3 regions of the Rhizobium sp. S163 genome follow, and region 1 is predicted to be linked to each of the others. Evidence: riboswitches for the same ligand, from Rfam matches in the RefSeq annotation. Region 1 holds a riboswitch; each other region holds the start of a gene.
What was found. A riboswitch is a leader RNA that binds a small molecule or an ion and turns the genes downstream of it on or off. The one in region 1 is predicted to bind thiamine pyrophosphate.
Positions count from the first base shown of each region.

Region 1 (5,764 bases):
CTTGACGCGCAGTTGCACCAACCTGACGCCAACAGGCACCAGCCGCTCGATCCAGTCGGCACTGTCGACGATGAGGTAGAAGGGATCGAGCTTCATGAAAATACCGCCTTTCCGATAACAGGCGTTGATGGGACGGCGATGTCGCGCGGCTCCAGCACCCCCGCCTCGAAGGCCTTGCGGCCCGCCTCGATGGCAGCGCAGAAGGCGCCGGCCATCAAGACAGGATCGCCAGCACCCGCGACCGCTGTGTTGAGCAGCACGGCGTCGAAGCCGAGCTCCATCACAGCAGTTGCGTGCGAGGGTCGGCCGATGCCGGCGTCGACAATAAGAGGCACATCAGGGAAATGCGCGCGAATGGAGCGCAGCGCCATTGGATTTAGCGGGCCGGTGGCGCTACCGATCGGCGCGCACCATGGCATCAGCACTTGGCAACCGGCCTCCAGCAGCCTCTCGGCGACGACCAGGTCGTCAGTCGTATAGGGTAAGACCTGAAAGCCCTCACTGACCAGAATGCGGGCGGCCTCGACGAGGCCGAAGACATCCGGTTGCAGCGTGTCGTGGTTGCCGATCACTTCAAGCTTAATCCAGTCGGTGGCAAACAGCTCGCGCGCCATCTTCGCCGTCAGTACCGCCTCCGACACGCCATGGCAGCCGGCAGTGTTGGGAAGCACCTTGACGCCGAGCGAGCGGACCGTGTCGAAGAAGGCGCCACCATTGCGGCCGCCCGCCGTCTCACGACGGAGCGAGACGGTGACAATTTCGGTGCCGGAGCGGCTGACCGCATCGGCCATGATTGACGGAGAGGGGTAGCGCGCCGTGCCCAGAAGAAGGCGTGAGCTCAGCTTCGTTCCGTAGAGTTCAAGCATCGGTCAACCTCCCTGCATCGGCGACAGGATCTCGATCCGGTCGTCAGTGTTCAGCGAGTGCACGGACCGGTCCTCCCGATGAACGAGCTCACCGTTCACGGCGGTCGCCAGCCAGTCGCCTTCGTAATCCATCAGCGCCAGCAATTCCTCGAGCGTGGCGGCGGCGATCTCCTTGGGTTCGCCATTGACGATCAGTTTCATGATGCGTGTCCTCCTGCAATATCGGGGTTAAAGACAAGGTCGGTCGCTTTCGCGGCCATGGCGGGCGCCAGGAGAAAGCCGTGGCGGTAAAGGCCGTTCAGCGAGATCAGCTTTCCGCGTCGCTCGACGCGGGGGAAGTTGTCGGGAAAGGCGGGGCGGATGCCGGCGCCGGTTTCCACCACGATCGCATCGGCGAATGCCGGGTGCAGCGCGTAGGCGGCGTTCAACAGCTCCATCAGCGAGCGGGCGGTGATCGGGCCTGCGAATTCCGTCTCGATCATCGTCGCGCCAACCATGAAGAGGCCGTCGCCACGCGGGACGACATAGACGGGGATGCGAGGATGCAAAAGCCGCACCGGGCGGTTCAGAGCTATCTCGTCCGTGCTCAGATAAAGCATCTCGCCGCGCACGCCGCGCAGCGAAGCTGTCTGGCCAATGCGCGCGGAGCCAGTGCAATCGACGACACTTTCGAAGTCCTGCCCGTCGGGGGAAGTTTCGACGAAGACAACGCCGCACGCGATCAGCTTCGCGCGCATTGTTGTCAGCACCCGGCGCGGATCGAGATGGGCTTCGCGCGGGAAAAACAGCGCTTGCCGGAAGCGCCCCCCCAGGGAAGGCTCGAGCGTCGCGATCTGCTGTTCGTCCAACCACTCATATCCCGTCGTGCGACCGGCGAAGCGCTTGAGCTCCCCCTGGTCGCGCGCCAGTGCCAGCACCAGCGTGCCGTTTCGTTTAACGTCGCCCGGCATCATCGCCTCCCAGCGGTCGGGCGCATCCTGCCCCTCGCGCAACACGGCCTCATTGGCACTCTCGCGCTCGCACCACGGAGCCAGCATGCCGCCGGCGAGCCAGGAGGCGGCACCCGAAAATCCGCAGCTGGGATCTGAAACCGTGACCTCGGCGCCGCGCACGGCGAGCGCATGGGCGACCGTGAGGCCGGCGACGCCGGCCCCCTTGACGAGAACGCGCATCTCAGCCGGCCACCTGGCCCTCGGCATCAACCGCCATGTAGAGATCGCCGCCGTCGCGATACTTCGCAGCCATGGCGTCCAGCCCCTCTTTCTGTGCTTCGGCGCGGATATCGTGGGAGATCCGCATGGAGCAGAATTTCGGGCCGCACATCGAGCAGAAATGCGCCACCTTATGCGCCTCCTTCGGCAGCGTCTCATCGTGGAAGCTGCGGGCGGTTTCCGGATCGAGCGAGAGGTTGAACTGGTCTTCCCAGCGAAACTCGAAGCGGGCACGCGACAGCGCATCGTCGCGCAGCTGGGCGGCCGGATGTCCCTTGGCGAGATCGGCGGCGTGGGCAGCGATCTTATAGGTGATGACGCCGGTTTTCACATCGTTTCGATCCGGCAAGCCGAGATGCTCCTTCGGCGTGACGTAGCAGAGCATCGCCGTGCCGAACCAACCGATCATCGCCGCACCGATACCGGACGTTATGTGGTCGTAGCCCGGTGCGATATCTGTCGTCAGCGGCCCGAGCGTATAAAACGGCGCCTCCCCGCAGACGGCCAGCTGCTTGTCCATGTTTTCCTTGATCTTGTGCATCGGCACGTGGCCTGGGCCCTCGATCATGACCTGGCAATCCTTCGCCCAGGCGATCTTCGTCAATTCGCCCAGCGTTTCCAGCTCGGCGAATTGCGCGGCGTCGTTGGCATCGGCGATCGAGCCGGGGCGCAGGCCGTCACCAAGCGAAAAGGATACGTCATAGGCGCGGCAGATGTCGCAGATCTCCTCAAAGTGCTCATAAAGGAAGCTCTCGCGATGGTGATGAAGACACCACTTGGCCATGATCGAGCCGCCGCGCGAAACGATGCCGGTGACACGGTTGACGGTCAAAGGGATGTAGTGAAGTCGTACGCCGGCATGGATGGTGAAGTAATCGACGCCCTGTTCGGCCTGCTCGATCAGCGTGTCGCGATAGACCTCCCAGGTCAGGTTCTCGGCAATGCCCTCCACTTTTTCCAGCGCCTGGTAGAGCGGCACGGTACCGATCGGCAGCGGCGAGTTGCGGATGATCCATTCTCGGATGTTGTGGATGTTGCGGCCGGTGGACAGATCCATGACCGTATCGGCGCCCCAGCGCGCGGCCCAGACCATCTTCTCGACCTCTTCGGCCATCGAGGAGGTGACGGCGGAGTTACCGATATTGGCGTTGATCTTCACCAGGAAATTACGGCCGATGATCATCGGCTCGGCTTCCGGGTGGTTGATGTTGGCGGGAATGATGGCGCGCCCTGCTGCCACTTCCTGGCGGACGAACTCGGGGGTGACGTGATCGGGAACATGGGCTCCGAAGCTCTCGCCGTCACGGATCATGGCCTCAGCTTTGATCTTGCGGCCGAGGTTTTCGCGGATGGCGATGAATTCCATTTCGGGCGTGATGATGCCGGCGCGGGCATAGGCGAGCTGGGTCACCGCCTTCCCCTCAGTGGCGCGCAGCGGCTGGCGCTTGCCCGGGAATTCGGGTGTCAGGCGCTCGCCGCTGGCAAAGCCGTTGTCTTCGGGGCGCACCAGTCTTCCGTCATAGGCCGCCACGTCGCCGCGGGCGACAACCCAGTCGCGGCGCAGCGCAGGCAGGCCGCGTTCGATGCTGATGTCGGCGCCTTCAACAGTGTAGATCCCGGAGGAATCGTAGACCGTGACCGGCGGCTCTCCGGAGGTGAGGTGCAAGCTGATCTCGCGCATGGGAACGCGGATACCGGGGTGGATGCTGCCCGGAATGTAGATCTTTCGGGAAGCCGGAAGCGGGCCGGTGGTAACTGTGGGGGTGATGGTCTTTGCGGCGATATTCATGGTTTGAGGCTCCAAGTTTTCGTTTGGAGACCCAGTCCTCAGCCGGAATGATGAAAAGACGCGGGCACGGATTCCACGCGGAAATCCAGAGCCTCGAGCGCTTGCACCGTCCCTACGCCAGTATGAACTGGATCAGGTTCAACGGGTCACTGCGCGCGATAGCAGAATCTCAGCCCCTTGTCGGGACACCCCTGGTGAATGGGTCGAGGGTATTGCGGCCCAAGCGGTTTCGTCAAGCGCAAAAGCTTTATGGACGTTTGTGAAGAGAGCAGACGACACAAGACTCCCTACCGCTTCCAGCTTTAGCGGCGAACACCGTACCAGGCAGGAAGAGCCGGGCACGTGAGGTTTTTTGACGTTAGTCGCCACAGGCACCGGTGGCGCTCCAATCATAGGGCGTCACCGAAGCCCTCAGAATTCATTTGGTTGCGGCATCGCCAAGCCTGTTGGTGGCGGGTCACAACCAATCCGCACATCGCTGTGATTTTTTGACTGCAGCAATCAAGGATTGTCGACTGTCGCCAGTCACGTTTCGTCATGGATCTTTGCTCTAGTCGCATGCTGTTCCATCTCGGATGAGCGATAGCACTGATTGCAATAACTCATAGAAGTCGGTATTTATGAGCTATAGAAAAGGTGCCTATAACTCATGCCGTGGAACTGGCAGCACGCCGACTGGCCGAATTTTAACTATGATGCTTCCGCTATGCTCGCGTTGGAGCAGAGATTTTTGCAAGCTTCTGGCGAGCTGATAGGGGCCGTTCGACATCTCAGTAACGACGACAGCAGTCAGCTGCGCATAGAGCTGCTGAGCGAAGAGGCTATCAAGACCTCTGAAATTGAAGGCGAATATCTTGACCGCGTGAGCGTTCAGTCTTCGCTTCGTCGGCAGTTCGGACTGACGACCGATGACCGCCCCGTTCGTCCTCAAGAGCGGGGGATCGCACAGATGATGGCAGATGTTTATAGAAATTGGGACCGAACGCTGTTCCACGAGGAGCTTTTCAACTGGCACTCGATGCTTATGGCAGGAAATCGACATCTGGACACGATCGGCGGGTATCGCCGACACGAAGACGCGATGCAGATCGTGTCGGGTCGACTGGATAAACCGACGATCCACTTCGAGGCGCCTGCGTCTTTGCGGGTTGTACGGGAGATGGATCAATTCATCACGTGGTTCAACCAATCGCGACCGAATGGGCCATTTCAACTGCCGGCATTGACGCGCGCAGCCATCGGTCATCTTTATTTTGAGAGCATACATCCCTTCGAGGATGGCAACGGCAGGATTGGGCGTGCACTCGCCGAGAAGTCTCTCGCCCAAAACGTGGGACAGCCAAGCCTCATTTCGCTTGCTTTCACAATCGAGATCAACCGGAAAGCATACTACCTGGCACTCGAGCGTCACCAGCGGTCGCTCGATATCGACGGTTGGATGGCCTATTTTTCCCAGACGATCCTTGAAGCCCAGCAAGCAACGATCGATCGAACAGCTTTCTTCATTCGCAAGACAAAGTTCTACGATCGGTTTCGAGGAAAATTCAACGAGAGACAGGAGAAGGTTGTCGCACGCATTTTCCGGGAAGGTATTGCTGGTTTCAAAGGCGGTCTAAGCGCCGAGAATTACATTTCGATCACCGGAATCTCGCGCGCAACAGCGACACGTGATCTCCAGCAACTCGTGGAGATCGGCGCCTTCACACGCACCGGAGAGCGCCGGCACACGCGTTATGCGCTATACCTTCAGGGCTAAGAGCTGATAAGCGGGATTCCACTGAGCTTGGCTTCCCGCTGTACTGAAGGCGATGTGCCGACCTACTTCCTAAAAAACCTCGACTATACGGGGCACAGTGCCCCGATCTCCATCGCGGCCATGTCGGGCTGTCTTCGCTGCG
Region 1 covers NZ_JAUDSA010000007.1:179,835-185,598, reverse strand. Annotated here, with positions in the region: gene QTL96_RS09525 (thiamine phosphate synthase) at 1-96, opposite strand, end outside; gene QTL96_RS09520 (thiazole synthase) at 93-866, opposite strand; gene thiS (sulfur carrier protein ThiS) at 870-1,067, opposite strand; gene thiO (glycine oxidase ThiO) at 1,064-2,038, opposite strand; gene thiC (phosphomethylpyrimidine synthase ThiC) at 2,040-3,866, opposite strand; TPP riboswitch at 3,958-4,069, opposite strand; gene QTL96_RS09500 (Fic family protein) at 4,516-5,622, shown strand.

Region 2 (5,764 bases), on a different contig from region 1:
AGACGAGACGTCCGGTCTCTGTCTGGACGACGGCGTAGGTCGCCACCAGATCGGCGTCTGCCGTGCGCTGGGCCATGAGGCCGATGGTGCCGACAATTCCGAAATCAGCGACATGGTTGGCGACGAGCGTACCTGCCGAAGTGTCCGTGTAGGGCAGGATCTCCACGTCGAGGCCCGCATCGCGGTAAAATCCCTTGTCGCGGGCCACGAAGAGGCCGATGTGGTTGGTATTCGGCGTCCAGTCCAGGGCGACCTTGACAGGGCGCTTCTCCTCGCTGCGGGCCGGCTTCGACAGAAGCGGCGATATTGGCAGCGTCAGAGCAAGCCCTGCGGCCGAAGCCAAGGCTGCGCGGCGGGTCAGCATCGCGTTTTTCATCGTGGTTCCTCCAAGTTGGTCCTTGTGGCGTCGTTCGGGGCATTGAAGAGCGTGTTGAGAATGTCGGCCTCGATCTCGGTCGCGCGCGCACGCGCCGCGCCGTCCAGTATGCGCGGGCGTGGGAGATCGACGGTGATCTCGCGGATAACGCAGGCCGGGCGGGGCGAAAAGATATAGATGCGGTCGGAGAGATAGACCGCTTCGCGCACATCATGGGTGACGAGCATCGCGGTCCAGTCATGCTGCGACCACATCTCTTCCAGCCAGCGCTGCATGCCCGCGCGTGTCAATGCGTCGAGCGCGCCGAACGGTTCGTCGAGCAACAGCATCGGCTTGTCCTGGACCACGGTGCGCAGCAGTGCCGCGCGCTGCCGCATGCCGCCGGACAACTCCGCCGGATAATGTTGCTCGAAGCCGTCGAGGCCGAACTCGGAAAACAGCGGCAGCACCCGCCGGCGCGCCTCGGCGCGGTGTATGCCTTTAACCTCGAGACCGAGCGTGGTGTTGTCGACTATGCGTCGCCATGGCATCAGAGCGTCGCGCTGTGGCATGAAGGCAAAGGGGCGGATTGTTCCGTTTAGCATATGGCCGTCGAAGCGCATGCTGCCGCCATCGGGTTTGCGAGCGCCGGTGAGCAGCTTGAACAGCGTGGATTTTCCAGAGCCCGAGGGCCCGAGAATGGAGACGAATTCGCCGGGTTTGACTGTCAGAGAGATGTCCGACAGCACTGGGGTTTCGTCGTAGCGGCAGGTGATGTGATCGAGTTCCAAGCGCAGCACGGTCATCGGCCGCTTCCCTTTCCGCGTCTCGCCCATGGCATGGCTAGGTGTTCGGCGATGACGGTGAGGGAAAACAGCGTGAGGGTCAGCGCGGCGCTGACGAACACTGCGGCCAGTACCAGGTCGGGTCGGAAATTGTTCTTGGCGTTCAGCATGTAGATGCCGAGCCCTTTGGCAGCACCCGCGTATTCCGCGAAGATCGCGCCGACGACGGCGTAGGTGATGGATATACGCAGCCCAGCGAAGAAAAAGGGCAGGGCGGACGGCAGGCGGGTAAGCAGGAACTGCTTCCAGCGCGGCGCGCCCATCGAGGCAACCAGTTGCTGCAGCTCGTCCTCGGTCGATTGATAGCCCTGGCAAAGCGCCACCAGAATCGGGAAGAAGGTAACGAGCGCGACCAGCAGGATCTTCGGCATCAGGCCGAAGCCGAACCACAGAACGATCAACGGCGCGATGGCGACCAGCGGCAGCGTCTGGCTGATGATGAAGAGCGGAAACAGTGCGCGACGCAGGGACTTGCAGAAGTCGATCAGCACCGACAGGGTGAAGGCGCCCGCAAGCGAGCAGCCGAAACCGGCAAGCGTGGCCCTCAATGTCGGGAGCGTATTGTCGAACAGGGCCTGCCGGGACTGGAAGGTCTGCGCAAGCACGCGGGACGGCGCGGGCAAGGTCGTGGGCGAGATGCCTGACAGGCGGACATAGGCCTCCCAAGCTGCCACCAAAAGGCAGACGGCCGCGATTGCCGGCAGGGCCCGGCTCAGAGCGGAGCGGATGTTGTGTTGCAGGCCGTGAAAGACCTGCCGTGAAGGCGGGCGTGATATCGACATGGAGCAACCGTTTGGGCGAGCCTGGGTCGGCGCTTAGCGCTTGGACGGGCTGTTTGCCGCGACGGTAAGGTCGATCGTCACATGGCCCGCCGGCGGGCCAAACCGCACCAGCGCCTCATGCACGGTCGCGAAAACCGCACCGGTGTCGCCGCGCAGCTTCGTGCAGAAGTTCTTCGATTTCTCGAAGACACCGGAATTCTTCAGGAAGTCGATGCAGCCGTAAATCTCGTCCATGTGGCCGTCGATCCCGAGCGTATAGAGCGAAAACTGCGCGGCCGTTTCCTGGCCGATAACAGGCGCGTCCTTGACCGCCTGGTGTGCGCGGGCCTTGCGCTCATCAAGCGGCGCCATGGGGCCGGTCAGTTCGGGCGTCTGGCAGATCGGATCGTCAGGCTCGCCGGGGCAGCCGCGCGAAATGGTCGCGTGCAGGACGCAATGCTTGCCGCTGCTGGCGGCTGCCGCAAACAGATCGCGCATGGCGGCGAAGACGACGTCGGGCGTGCCGATGATCAGCGTCGAAATGTCGTCCGTCTCGATCCGCAGTCTGTCACGATGGGGATCGAGCGCAGAAAGCGCATGGGTGATGACACCGACGAAATCGTCGGTCATGGGATATAGTGAAATCTGCGCGCCGGAAAACATCGCTCTACCTCGCTCCGCTGGCATTATCCAGATCAGCTTGAGGGTCCACGATCATGCGACCGTATCTCAGCCCCGGCATTACGGAGCACCCCTGTGATGCCGGGGTGATACGCCAAAGCCTGACCGAGCGCAAGGGCTATGTATTGGGCCGTTGAGCCATGCCCCCCCCCGCCGATCGTCATGCGGCAGGCTCAAGTGCCCGATACTCGAAAAGCGTTTTATTGGCAGAGGCTTAGGAAAACGTCGCGAGAAGGGCGGAACGTCGATGAAGTAAAACCGACGCGAAATATGGCGAAAAAAGGACAGAATTTCTAAGCCGGTCCGCAACCGGGGGCGGTGGTTCCTCGCGATCAGGTCGCCTTGCGATTAGTTTCACCGCACAGCAAAACACCGGAGCGATAGATGAAACGCCTTCTCATTCTCGGCACAGCGCTTGCCGCCCTCTTTTCCGTTCAGGTCCGTGCCGAAGAGCCTACGAAGCTTCTGAACGCATCCTATGACGTCTCGCGCGAGCTTTTCGCCTCCGAGAACGAAGCCTTCATCAAGCAGCATCCCGGTGTGACCATCGATCAATCGCATGCCGGCACTTCCAAGCAGGCGCGCTCGATCATTGAAGGGCTGGAAGCCGACGTCGTCACCTTCAACCAGTCGACGGACATCGATTTCCTGGCAAAGAACGGTTTCGTCTCCAAGGATTGGACCAAGGCTTTCCCGAACAACGCTTCGCCATTCTACTCCTTTCCATCCTTTCTGGTGCGCGCCGGCAACCCGAAGAACATCAAGGACTGGGACGATCTAGCGCGTGACGACGTGCATGCGGTCTTCCCGAACCCCAAGACATCGGGCAATGCGCGCTACACCTATCTCGCCGCCTATGCCTGGGCCAAGGAAGCCTACAAGGGCGACGAAGGTAAGATCGAAGCCTACATCACCAAGATCTTCGACAACGTGCCGGTCTTCGACACCGGCGGCCGCGCGTCCACGACGACCTTCGTCGAGCGCGAGACCGGCGATGTCTTGATCACCTTCGAAGCGGAGACGCGCGGCATCGAGAAGCAGTACGGTTCCGACAAGGTTCAGGGCGTGATCCCGTCCGTCAGCCTGCTTGCCGAGTTTCCTGTCGCTGTGGTCGACAAGGTCGCCGCCAAGCATGGCACCGAGACGCTTGCGAAGTCCTATCTCGACTTCCTCTACACCGAGGAAGGCCAGCGGATTGCCGCGCAGTTCGGCCATCGCGTTCGCGATGAGAAGGTGATCGGCGAGTTCAAAGATCAGTTTCCAGCGATCCGTCTCGTAAATGTCGACGATACGTTCGGCGGCTGGGAAAAGATCCAGAAGGAACACTTCGCCTCCGGCGGAATTCTCGACAAGCTTTATGGCAGCCGGTAAGCACTAACTGGATATCACATCGCTTGGCCCGGCTGGCCTTTGCCTGCCGGGCCACTTTCGTCATCGTGCTTATAGAGCAGGACTTATGAAACAGGGAATGACCGCTTGAGACGCAATGTCCTGCCCGGATTACGCCTGTCGCTGGGTGTGACCCTTCTCTATGTCGGCCTTATCGTCGTCTTGCCTCTGGCTGCCCTGGTGTTCAAGGCCGCAAGCCTTGGGCCAGAGGACTACTGGCGCATCGTGTCATCCTCGCGCGCGCTGGCCAGCTACCGGGTGACGGTGTTTTCCGCGCTCGGCGCCACGATCTTCAACTTGTTTTTCGGCTTCGCGCTTGCCTGGGTGCTGACGCGCTATCGCTTTCCCGGCTGGCGGCTTGTCGATGCGATGGTCGATCTGCCATTCGCACTGCCGACCGCAGTGGCCGGTATCGCGTTGACAACGCTGTTTGCGGCGAACGGCTGGTTCGGATCCGTGCTTGAAGGCATCGGCATCAAGGTTGCCTATACGCCGATCGGCATCATGGTCGCCATGTGCTTTACCAGCCTTCCTTTCATCGTCCGTACCGTGCAGCCGGTTCTGGAAGATCTCGACCCCGCTTACGAAGAGGCTGCGCAGTCGCTGGGTGGTTCGGACTGGACGATCTTCCGCAAGGTCATGCTGCCGCTGTTGACGCCGGCGCTGCTCGCCGGCGTGTCCTTGTCCTTCGCCCGCTCGCTCGGCGAATTTGGCGCCATCATCTTCATCGCCGGCAACCAGCCGATGTCCACGGAGATCACCGCACTTCTCGTCTTCATCCGGCTCGAGGAGTACGACTATCAGGCGGCCGCGGCGATCGCCTCCGTCCTGTTGCTGACGGCCTTCGTCATGCTGGCGCTGACCAACTGGATGCAGGCGCGGGCGCTGCGATATACGGTGAGGAACTGATCATGAGCATTCCCACCCGCCGCAAACCGCCGCGCGTCGGCGATCAGCCGATCGTCAGGCGCACCTTGATCAGCCTTGTGCTGATCATCGGCGCGTTCCTCATCCTGGCGCCGCTCGTCATCATCGGCGTCGAAGCCTTCGCCAAGGGCTGGCAGGTCTACAGCGCCACAATCAGTCATCCCGATACGCTGCATGCGATCATGCTGACGGTGCTGACCGCGCTGATCGCGGTGCCCATCAACACGGCGTTCGGCGTCGCGGCCGCATGGTCGATCACCAAATTCGATTTCTGGGGCAAGCGCTTCCTGCTCGTGCTGATCGAGGTGCCGTTCTCCGTATCGCCCATCGTCGCCGGCGTTGCCTATCTCTTCGTCTACGGGCTGCAGGGCATCTTCGGGCCGACGCTTGAGGCCTATGACATCAAGATCCTGTTCGCGATCCCAGGCATCGTGCTCGCCTCGATGTTCGTGACCGCGCCATTCGTCGCGCGCGAACTCATACCGCTGATGCAGGCGCAAGGGCGCGATCTCGAAGAAGCGGCGACGTCACTCGGTGCGTCCGGTTGGCGCACGTTCTTCTCGGTCACGCTGCCGAATATCAAATGGGCGATGCTCTACGGTGTGGTGCTTTGCAATGCGCGCGTGATGGGCGAGTTCGGCGCCGTCTCGGTGGTCTCGGGCAATATCCGCGGCCAGACGAATACGCTGCCGCTGCACATTGAGCTGCTTTATCACGATTATCAGGCAACCGGCGCCTTCGCCGCCGCCTCGATCCTGGCGGTTATCGCCATCTTCACCATCATCGCCAAGGTGGCGCTCGAGCGC
Region 2 covers NZ_JAUDSA010000012.1:113,948-119,711, reverse strand. Annotated here, with positions in the region: gene QTL96_RS10515 (ABC transporter substrate-binding protein) at 1-376, opposite strand, end outside; gene QTL96_RS10510 (ABC transporter ATP-binding protein) at 373-1,161, opposite strand; gene QTL96_RS10505 (ABC transporter permease) at 1,158-1,982, opposite strand; gene QTL96_RS10500 (YkoF family thiamine/hydroxymethylpyrimidine-binding protein) at 2,016-2,624, opposite strand; TPP riboswitch at 2,617-2,727, opposite strand; gene cysP (thiosulfate ABC transporter substrate-binding protein CysP) at 3,027-4,013, shown strand; gene cysT (sulfate ABC transporter permease subunit CysT) at 4,119-4,940, shown strand; gene cysW (sulfate ABC transporter permease subunit CysW) at 4,940-5,764, shown strand, end outside.
Region 2: linked by a shared signal. The riboswitch ahead of QTL96_RS10500 (YkoF family thiamine/hydroxymethylpyrimidine-binding protein) and the one ahead of thiC (phosphomethylpyrimidine synthase ThiC) in region 1 are both predicted to bind thiamine pyrophosphate.

Region 3 (5,764 bases), on a different contig from region 1:
AGCGCCAGAAGACCGCGCGTGACATAGAGATAGCCGCCAGGCAGCGCGAATGCGTTGATCGCGGGCGAATTCAGGATGGTGATGCGATAGGACTGGCTCGGATTTTCCGACACTGCCGTCAGCGCGCCGGCAATACGCGCCACCAGACGCTCGGTCTTGGCGTCCTTATACTCGCCGCCATAGCTGGCCACGATGCGCGGGTGCTCGCGCGCGCCCATGGCGGCACGCGGATCGTTCTTCTGCACCTCGTCGACAATCTGCGGATTGGAGGAAGGGCCGACACTGGGCTGATAGGATTGTTCGAGCGCCGACTGACAGCCGTAGAGCGCCACGGTGGAGGCGGACAGGATCGACGCCCGTCGCGCCCAGCGGCACGCTGCGAAGAACACATCACTGGAAGGCGCGGGCAGTTTCCACGTCGTCATGCGGTCCAGTCTGGCTCTCCGAGTCATCGCGCTTCTCGGCCGGCTCGCCGTCATGGCGCCCCGGTCGTCTTCATCAAGGTTCAACAGGCGTACGCCCCCGTTTCCGCAGTGCACAATCGAGGGCCCAAGTCTTTGCTTTAGCTGATTTCCGCATCGGTTGCATAGCGAGACTCTGCCTAAATATGGCGGCTTTATACTTTAGCAAGCCTAACGTGGTTAAGGAGTTCTCTGGGTCGCCGCAAATTATGGCGAAAGTGCCGTTGTCTTGTTAAGATTCGTCGATCCGCAGAAATTGCCGCAGCGCGGAATTGTTCTCGCCGGTCGAAAACCGGTCGATCGGCGCCGCCACCGCGACCCTGCCCTGGTCGATGAAAATCGCATAGTCGGCAATCCGCCTGATCTCGTCGGCATCGTGCGACACGATCACGACAGTGTTGCCGCTGTCGCGGTGCATGGCCAGAAGCAACCCCGCCATGTCGCGCCGCAAGCTTGGATCGAGCGCGGCGAAGGGCTCGTCGAGCAAAAGGATGGGGCGCTGACGCACCAGCGCCCGGGCAAAGGCCACCCGCTGCCGCTCGCCACCGGAAAGCGTCGCCGGCATCCGCTTTTCAAAGCCTGACAGCCCGACCTTCTCGAGCGCCGACGTGATCGCCCGCCGATCGGCATCGCCAAGTTTCAGCGCCGGATGGATGCCGAGCCCGATATTGGTGAAGACATCGAGATGCGCAAAGAGGTTGTTGTCCTGAAACACCAGCGACACGGGCCGCTCCGCCGGATGCTGATGGCCGATATTCTTCCCGTCAAACAGGATCTGACCTGCATCCGCCGTGTCAAAACCGGCCAGCAGATTGAGGAAGGTCGACTTGCCCGCGCCCGATGCGCCGGTGACGCCAATGACGGCGCCCTCAGGCAGCGCGCAATCGAACAGGAATGAATTCTGGCCCAGCCGCAGCGTCACGCCGCGCATCTCGATGGCATCAGTCATGCGATAGCGCCTCCCGCTTCGGTTCATCCGCCAGCCCCGAGCCCATCGTGCCCGAAATCGTCAATAGCAGGCAGATCACGCCGAGGATCAGCGCCAGCCCATCCGCATCATTGGTGCGATAGCTCCCGAGGCTGGAATAGACCAGCCATGGCAGCGTCACGAAACTATCCGAACCGAACAGCGCGACGGCACCGAGATCGCCCAGCGACAGCGCCATGGCGAAGGAGAGCGCCGTCAGCACCGGCTTGCGCAGATCCGGCCACGAAATCAGCCGCAGCTTGGCGAGGCCGGAGATGCCGAGGCTCGCGCTCAGCCGCTGCGTACGGCGCTGGTGGATTGCATAGGCCGGCTCCAGCACCCTGACGACAAAGGGCATCGCCATCAGCGCGTTGATGGCGACGACGAGCACCGGCGCCACGACATTGACGTCACCGACATCACGCGCCGCTAGGAACCAACCCGTGGCGAGAACGATGGGCGGGAAGAGCAGCACGAGGGACGAGGCCGCACCCATGGCGGCAAGGAAGGACCCCGCGCCGCGCCGTGCTCTCTTCTCAAGCGAAAGCGTATGGCGCGCACGCACAAGCGGCATCGACAGAATGAGCGACAGCAGGGCCGACGAGAGCGCCATCACGCCGCTGGTGGCAAGCGCCCTCCAGAAGATCGCTTCGCCGACGAGCTTCACTAGATCGGCGCGCAGGCCGGCGATGACGACGAAAAGCAGCGGCAGGCCGAGAAACAGCACCGCCAGCGTGAGAAGCGCGCGATCGGCGATCCATGCACCGAACAGCGTGCCATCGGGCCGCCGGATCGTGCGGCCCGCCGTCAGCCCCGCATCTCCTGATGCCGGCAGCAGCGACAGAATGCCGAGCACCACGGCCGTCAGCGCGATCTGCAGCAGGGACAAGCCCACGGCGCGGCCGGGATCGAAATCGAAGCGCAGCGACTGGTAGATCGCCACCTCGATCGTGGTCGCCGCCGGTCCGCCGCCGAGCATCAGCACCAGCGTGAAGCTGGTGGCGCAGAGCATGAAGATCAGCCCCGCCACGCCCGGTATGACGGAGCGCAGCACCGGCCACTCGATGAAGCGGAAGACGGAAACCGGCCGCATGCCGAGGCCGCTCGCCACCAGCCAGTATTCGCCCGGCACCCGCTCCAGCGCCGCCAGCATCAGCCGGCAGGCGAGCGGCAGGTTGAAGAACACATGCGCGAGCAGAATGCCCGACAGCCCATAGATGCTGACGGGTTGATCGATCCCCGCCCATGACAGCATCGTGTTGACGACGCCCTGCCGGCCCCAGATACCGATCAGGCCGAGCGCGCCGATCAGCACCGGCAGCCCCATCGGCACCGCCATGAGCCGGATGATCCAGATGCGACCGACAAATCGCGGCTGCCGCGCCAGCGCCCGTGCGACCGGAATGGCCAGCACGACAGACAGCAGCGTCGAAAGCGCCGCCTGCAGAAGCGTGAAGCGCAGAACGCGCAGGATGTATGGATCGGAAACGATCGCGCCGACGGGCATGCCATCGGTGGAGATCAGCAGGGACAGCGTCGCGACCGTCACGAAGACGATGATCGCGGCGAGGCTAAGCGCCCCGCCAGCCAGCGCGTATCGTCTTTCGGACGGCGCAAGAAGCATCAATTCATGCTCATGGCGGCCAGCCACTCGTCGATCCAGGCCTTGCGGTTCTTGGCAACCTCATCCGAGCTCATTAGGAAGGTCTTCGACGGATTGACAAGCTTGCCGAAAGCATCCGGCAGCGGTTCCGAGGTCTTCGACACCGGCATCATCCAGTTGTTGGTCGGGATCGTGTCCTGGAAGCCTGATGTCACCATGAACTTCAGGAAGTCCTGCGCCAGCGCCTTGTCCGGCGCATTCTTCAGGAGGCCGGCAACCTCGATCTGGATGTAATGCCCTTCGGAGAATGCCGCTGCCTGGTAACGATCGGTGTTTTCCGAAACCATGTGATAGGCGGGCGACGTCGTATAGGAGAGCACCATCGGCGCCTCGCCCTTGGTGAACAGGCCATAGGCCTCCGACCAGCCCGGCGTCACCGTCAGCACGCGTTTCTTGAGCTTGGCCCAGGCTTCCGGCGCCTGGTCGCCATAGACCGACTTGACCCAGAGCAGCAGGCCGAGGCCCGGCGTAGAGGTGCGGGGATCCTCGATAACGATCTTCTGCGCGGGATCGCCGTCTACCAGTTCCTTCAAGCTCGCCGGCGGCGTCTTGATTGTCTGCGTGTCGTAGATCACGGCGAAATGGCCGTAGTCATAGGGCACGAAGACATCATCCTTGAAGCCGCCGGGGACCTTTAGCGCGCTGGTATCGACGCCGCTTGCATCGAACAAGCCGGTGGCCTTGGCTTCCGTGATGAGGTTCGTGTCGAGGCCGAGCACGACATCGGCCTTGGTGCCGGCACCTTCGAGCTTCAGACGCGACAGCAGTGCCACGCCATCCGCGACGCTGACGAAGTTGACCGTGCAGCCGCAGGTCTTCTCGAACGCGGCCTTTACCTTGGGACCGGGACCCCATTCGGAAGTGAAGCTCTCATAGGTGTAGATGGTGAGCGTCTTGTCGGCGGCGTGTACTGCCGTTGCCGAAAAGCCCGCCAACAGCATGGCAGCGCCGAGCGCATAGGTCTTGAAATGGGTCATGACACCTCTCCTCTAGGTTCATTGAAGGGGAAAAGGGCGGTGCCTGGTGTCACGCGTCTAATCCCTCCGCCGGTGTTAGCCGGATCAGGTTCCGCGGGTTGGCTTTTGCAAGCCTCTCAGCCAAGCATCCTGAAGATACGAGGCACCCCGTTAGAGCGTCGCAAGGTGTATATCCGTAGCCGGCGTCTGGCAAGAGCGGACGTCGGCCAGGGTTCGTCAGGCAGATTCGTCGGCTATTCGGCGGCCGCTTTTGCGGGCGCCGCACCGGTGCGCGGCAATTGCACCGGCTTCAGCATCAGTGCCGCGAGCAGGCCGATGAAGGCAATGAGACACGAGGTCAGGAACAATGGCACGAAGGCGCTGGCATAGGCATCTGCCACCGCCTGGCGCGCGGCTTCCGGCAAGGCCGCCATCATCTTCGGCGTCAGCTGCTCGATATTCTCAACGCCGGGGATGGACGCTCCCGTCCGACCGAGCTGCGAGCCGATGATCGCGCCGTAGATGGAGATGGCGATCGAGGCTCCGCCCATGCGCGACAGCGTTACCGATCCGGTCGCCGCCCCGACATCGCGGGCAGGCGCCGCGTTCTGCACGCCGATGATCGGCACCTGCTGCGCGAGGCCGATACCGATGCCGTGCACCGCCATGATCGCGCCGATGATCAGCACGGGTGTTCCGGCATGCACCTGCGACAGCAGCGCGAAGGCGACAGTGCCGAAGGAGAGGCTGGCGACGGCGAACGGCTTGTAGCGTCCCGTCGCCGAAATGAACCGCCCGGCCGACAGCGAGCCGCATACGATGCCGCCGGTGAGCAGAATGAAGAGCGCACCGGCCGCCGATGGCGACAGGCCTGTGGTCGTCTGCAGGAACAGTGCGAAGTAGTTGACCATGCCGATACCGATCGCGCCGCTCATGACCGACATGACCAAGAGCAGGCCGAATGTCGGGTTACGAAACAGCGACAACGGAACGATCGGCTCAGCGGCGCGCCGCTCCACCAGCACCCAGGCAATGGCGCAGACGATGCCGAGCGCGATGATCGCAAGATTGCCCGGCGCGACCAGCGAGCCGAAAAGCTGGCTGCCATCGGCGGCAAGCACGATGCAGCTTGTGGTCATCGCCAAGAGCAGCGCGCCGGCGTAATCGATCTTCGGGCGGCGGTTCGGCTTGCGATAGGGCAGCATGAAGGCCAGCCCGGCGATCACGATCGCGCCGATCGGCACATTGACGAGAAAGATCGAGCGCCAGCCGAACAGATCGCTCATCGCGCCGCCGAGGACAGGACCAATGGCGCCGGATGCCATCAGCACAAGGCTGGAATAGCTCTGGTATTTCGCCCGCTCGCGCGGCTCGAAGAGATCCGCATTGACGGCGAAGATCGACACCATGATGCCGCCGCCGCCGAGCCCCTGCAGCACGCGCGCCGCGATGAGCGTATCCATCGACACGGCCAAGCCGCACAGCGTCGAGCCCACGGTGAAGATGATGATCGCCGCCATCATCACGTATTTGCGCCCGAAGAGATCTCCCAGCTTGCCGTAGAGCGGCATGACGGCGCTGACGGCAAGGAGATAGGCCGAGCCGATCCAGCCGAACCGCTCGATCTGCCCGAACTCGCCGACGATGGTGGGAAGCGCGGTGGCGACGATCTGGTTGTCGAGCGTGGCCATGAAAAGCGCGGCCATCAGGAAAAGAA
Region 3 covers NZ_JAUDSA010000038.1:287,753-293,516, forward strand. Annotated here, with positions in the region: gene QTL96_RS30345 (M48 family metalloprotease) at 1-452, opposite strand, end outside; gene QTL96_RS30350 (ATP-binding cassette domain-containing protein) at 694-1,410, opposite strand; gene thiP (thiamine/thiamine pyrophosphate ABC transporter permease ThiP) at 1,403-3,052, opposite strand; gene thiB (thiamine ABC transporter substrate binding subunit) at 3,052-4,032, opposite strand; TPP riboswitch at 4,113-4,228, opposite strand; gene QTL96_RS30365 (MDR family MFS transporter) at 4,302-5,764, opposite strand, start outside.
Region 3: linked by a shared signal. The riboswitch ahead of thiB (thiamine ABC transporter substrate binding subunit) and the one ahead of thiC (phosphomethylpyrimidine synthase ThiC) in region 1 are both predicted to bind thiamine pyrophosphate.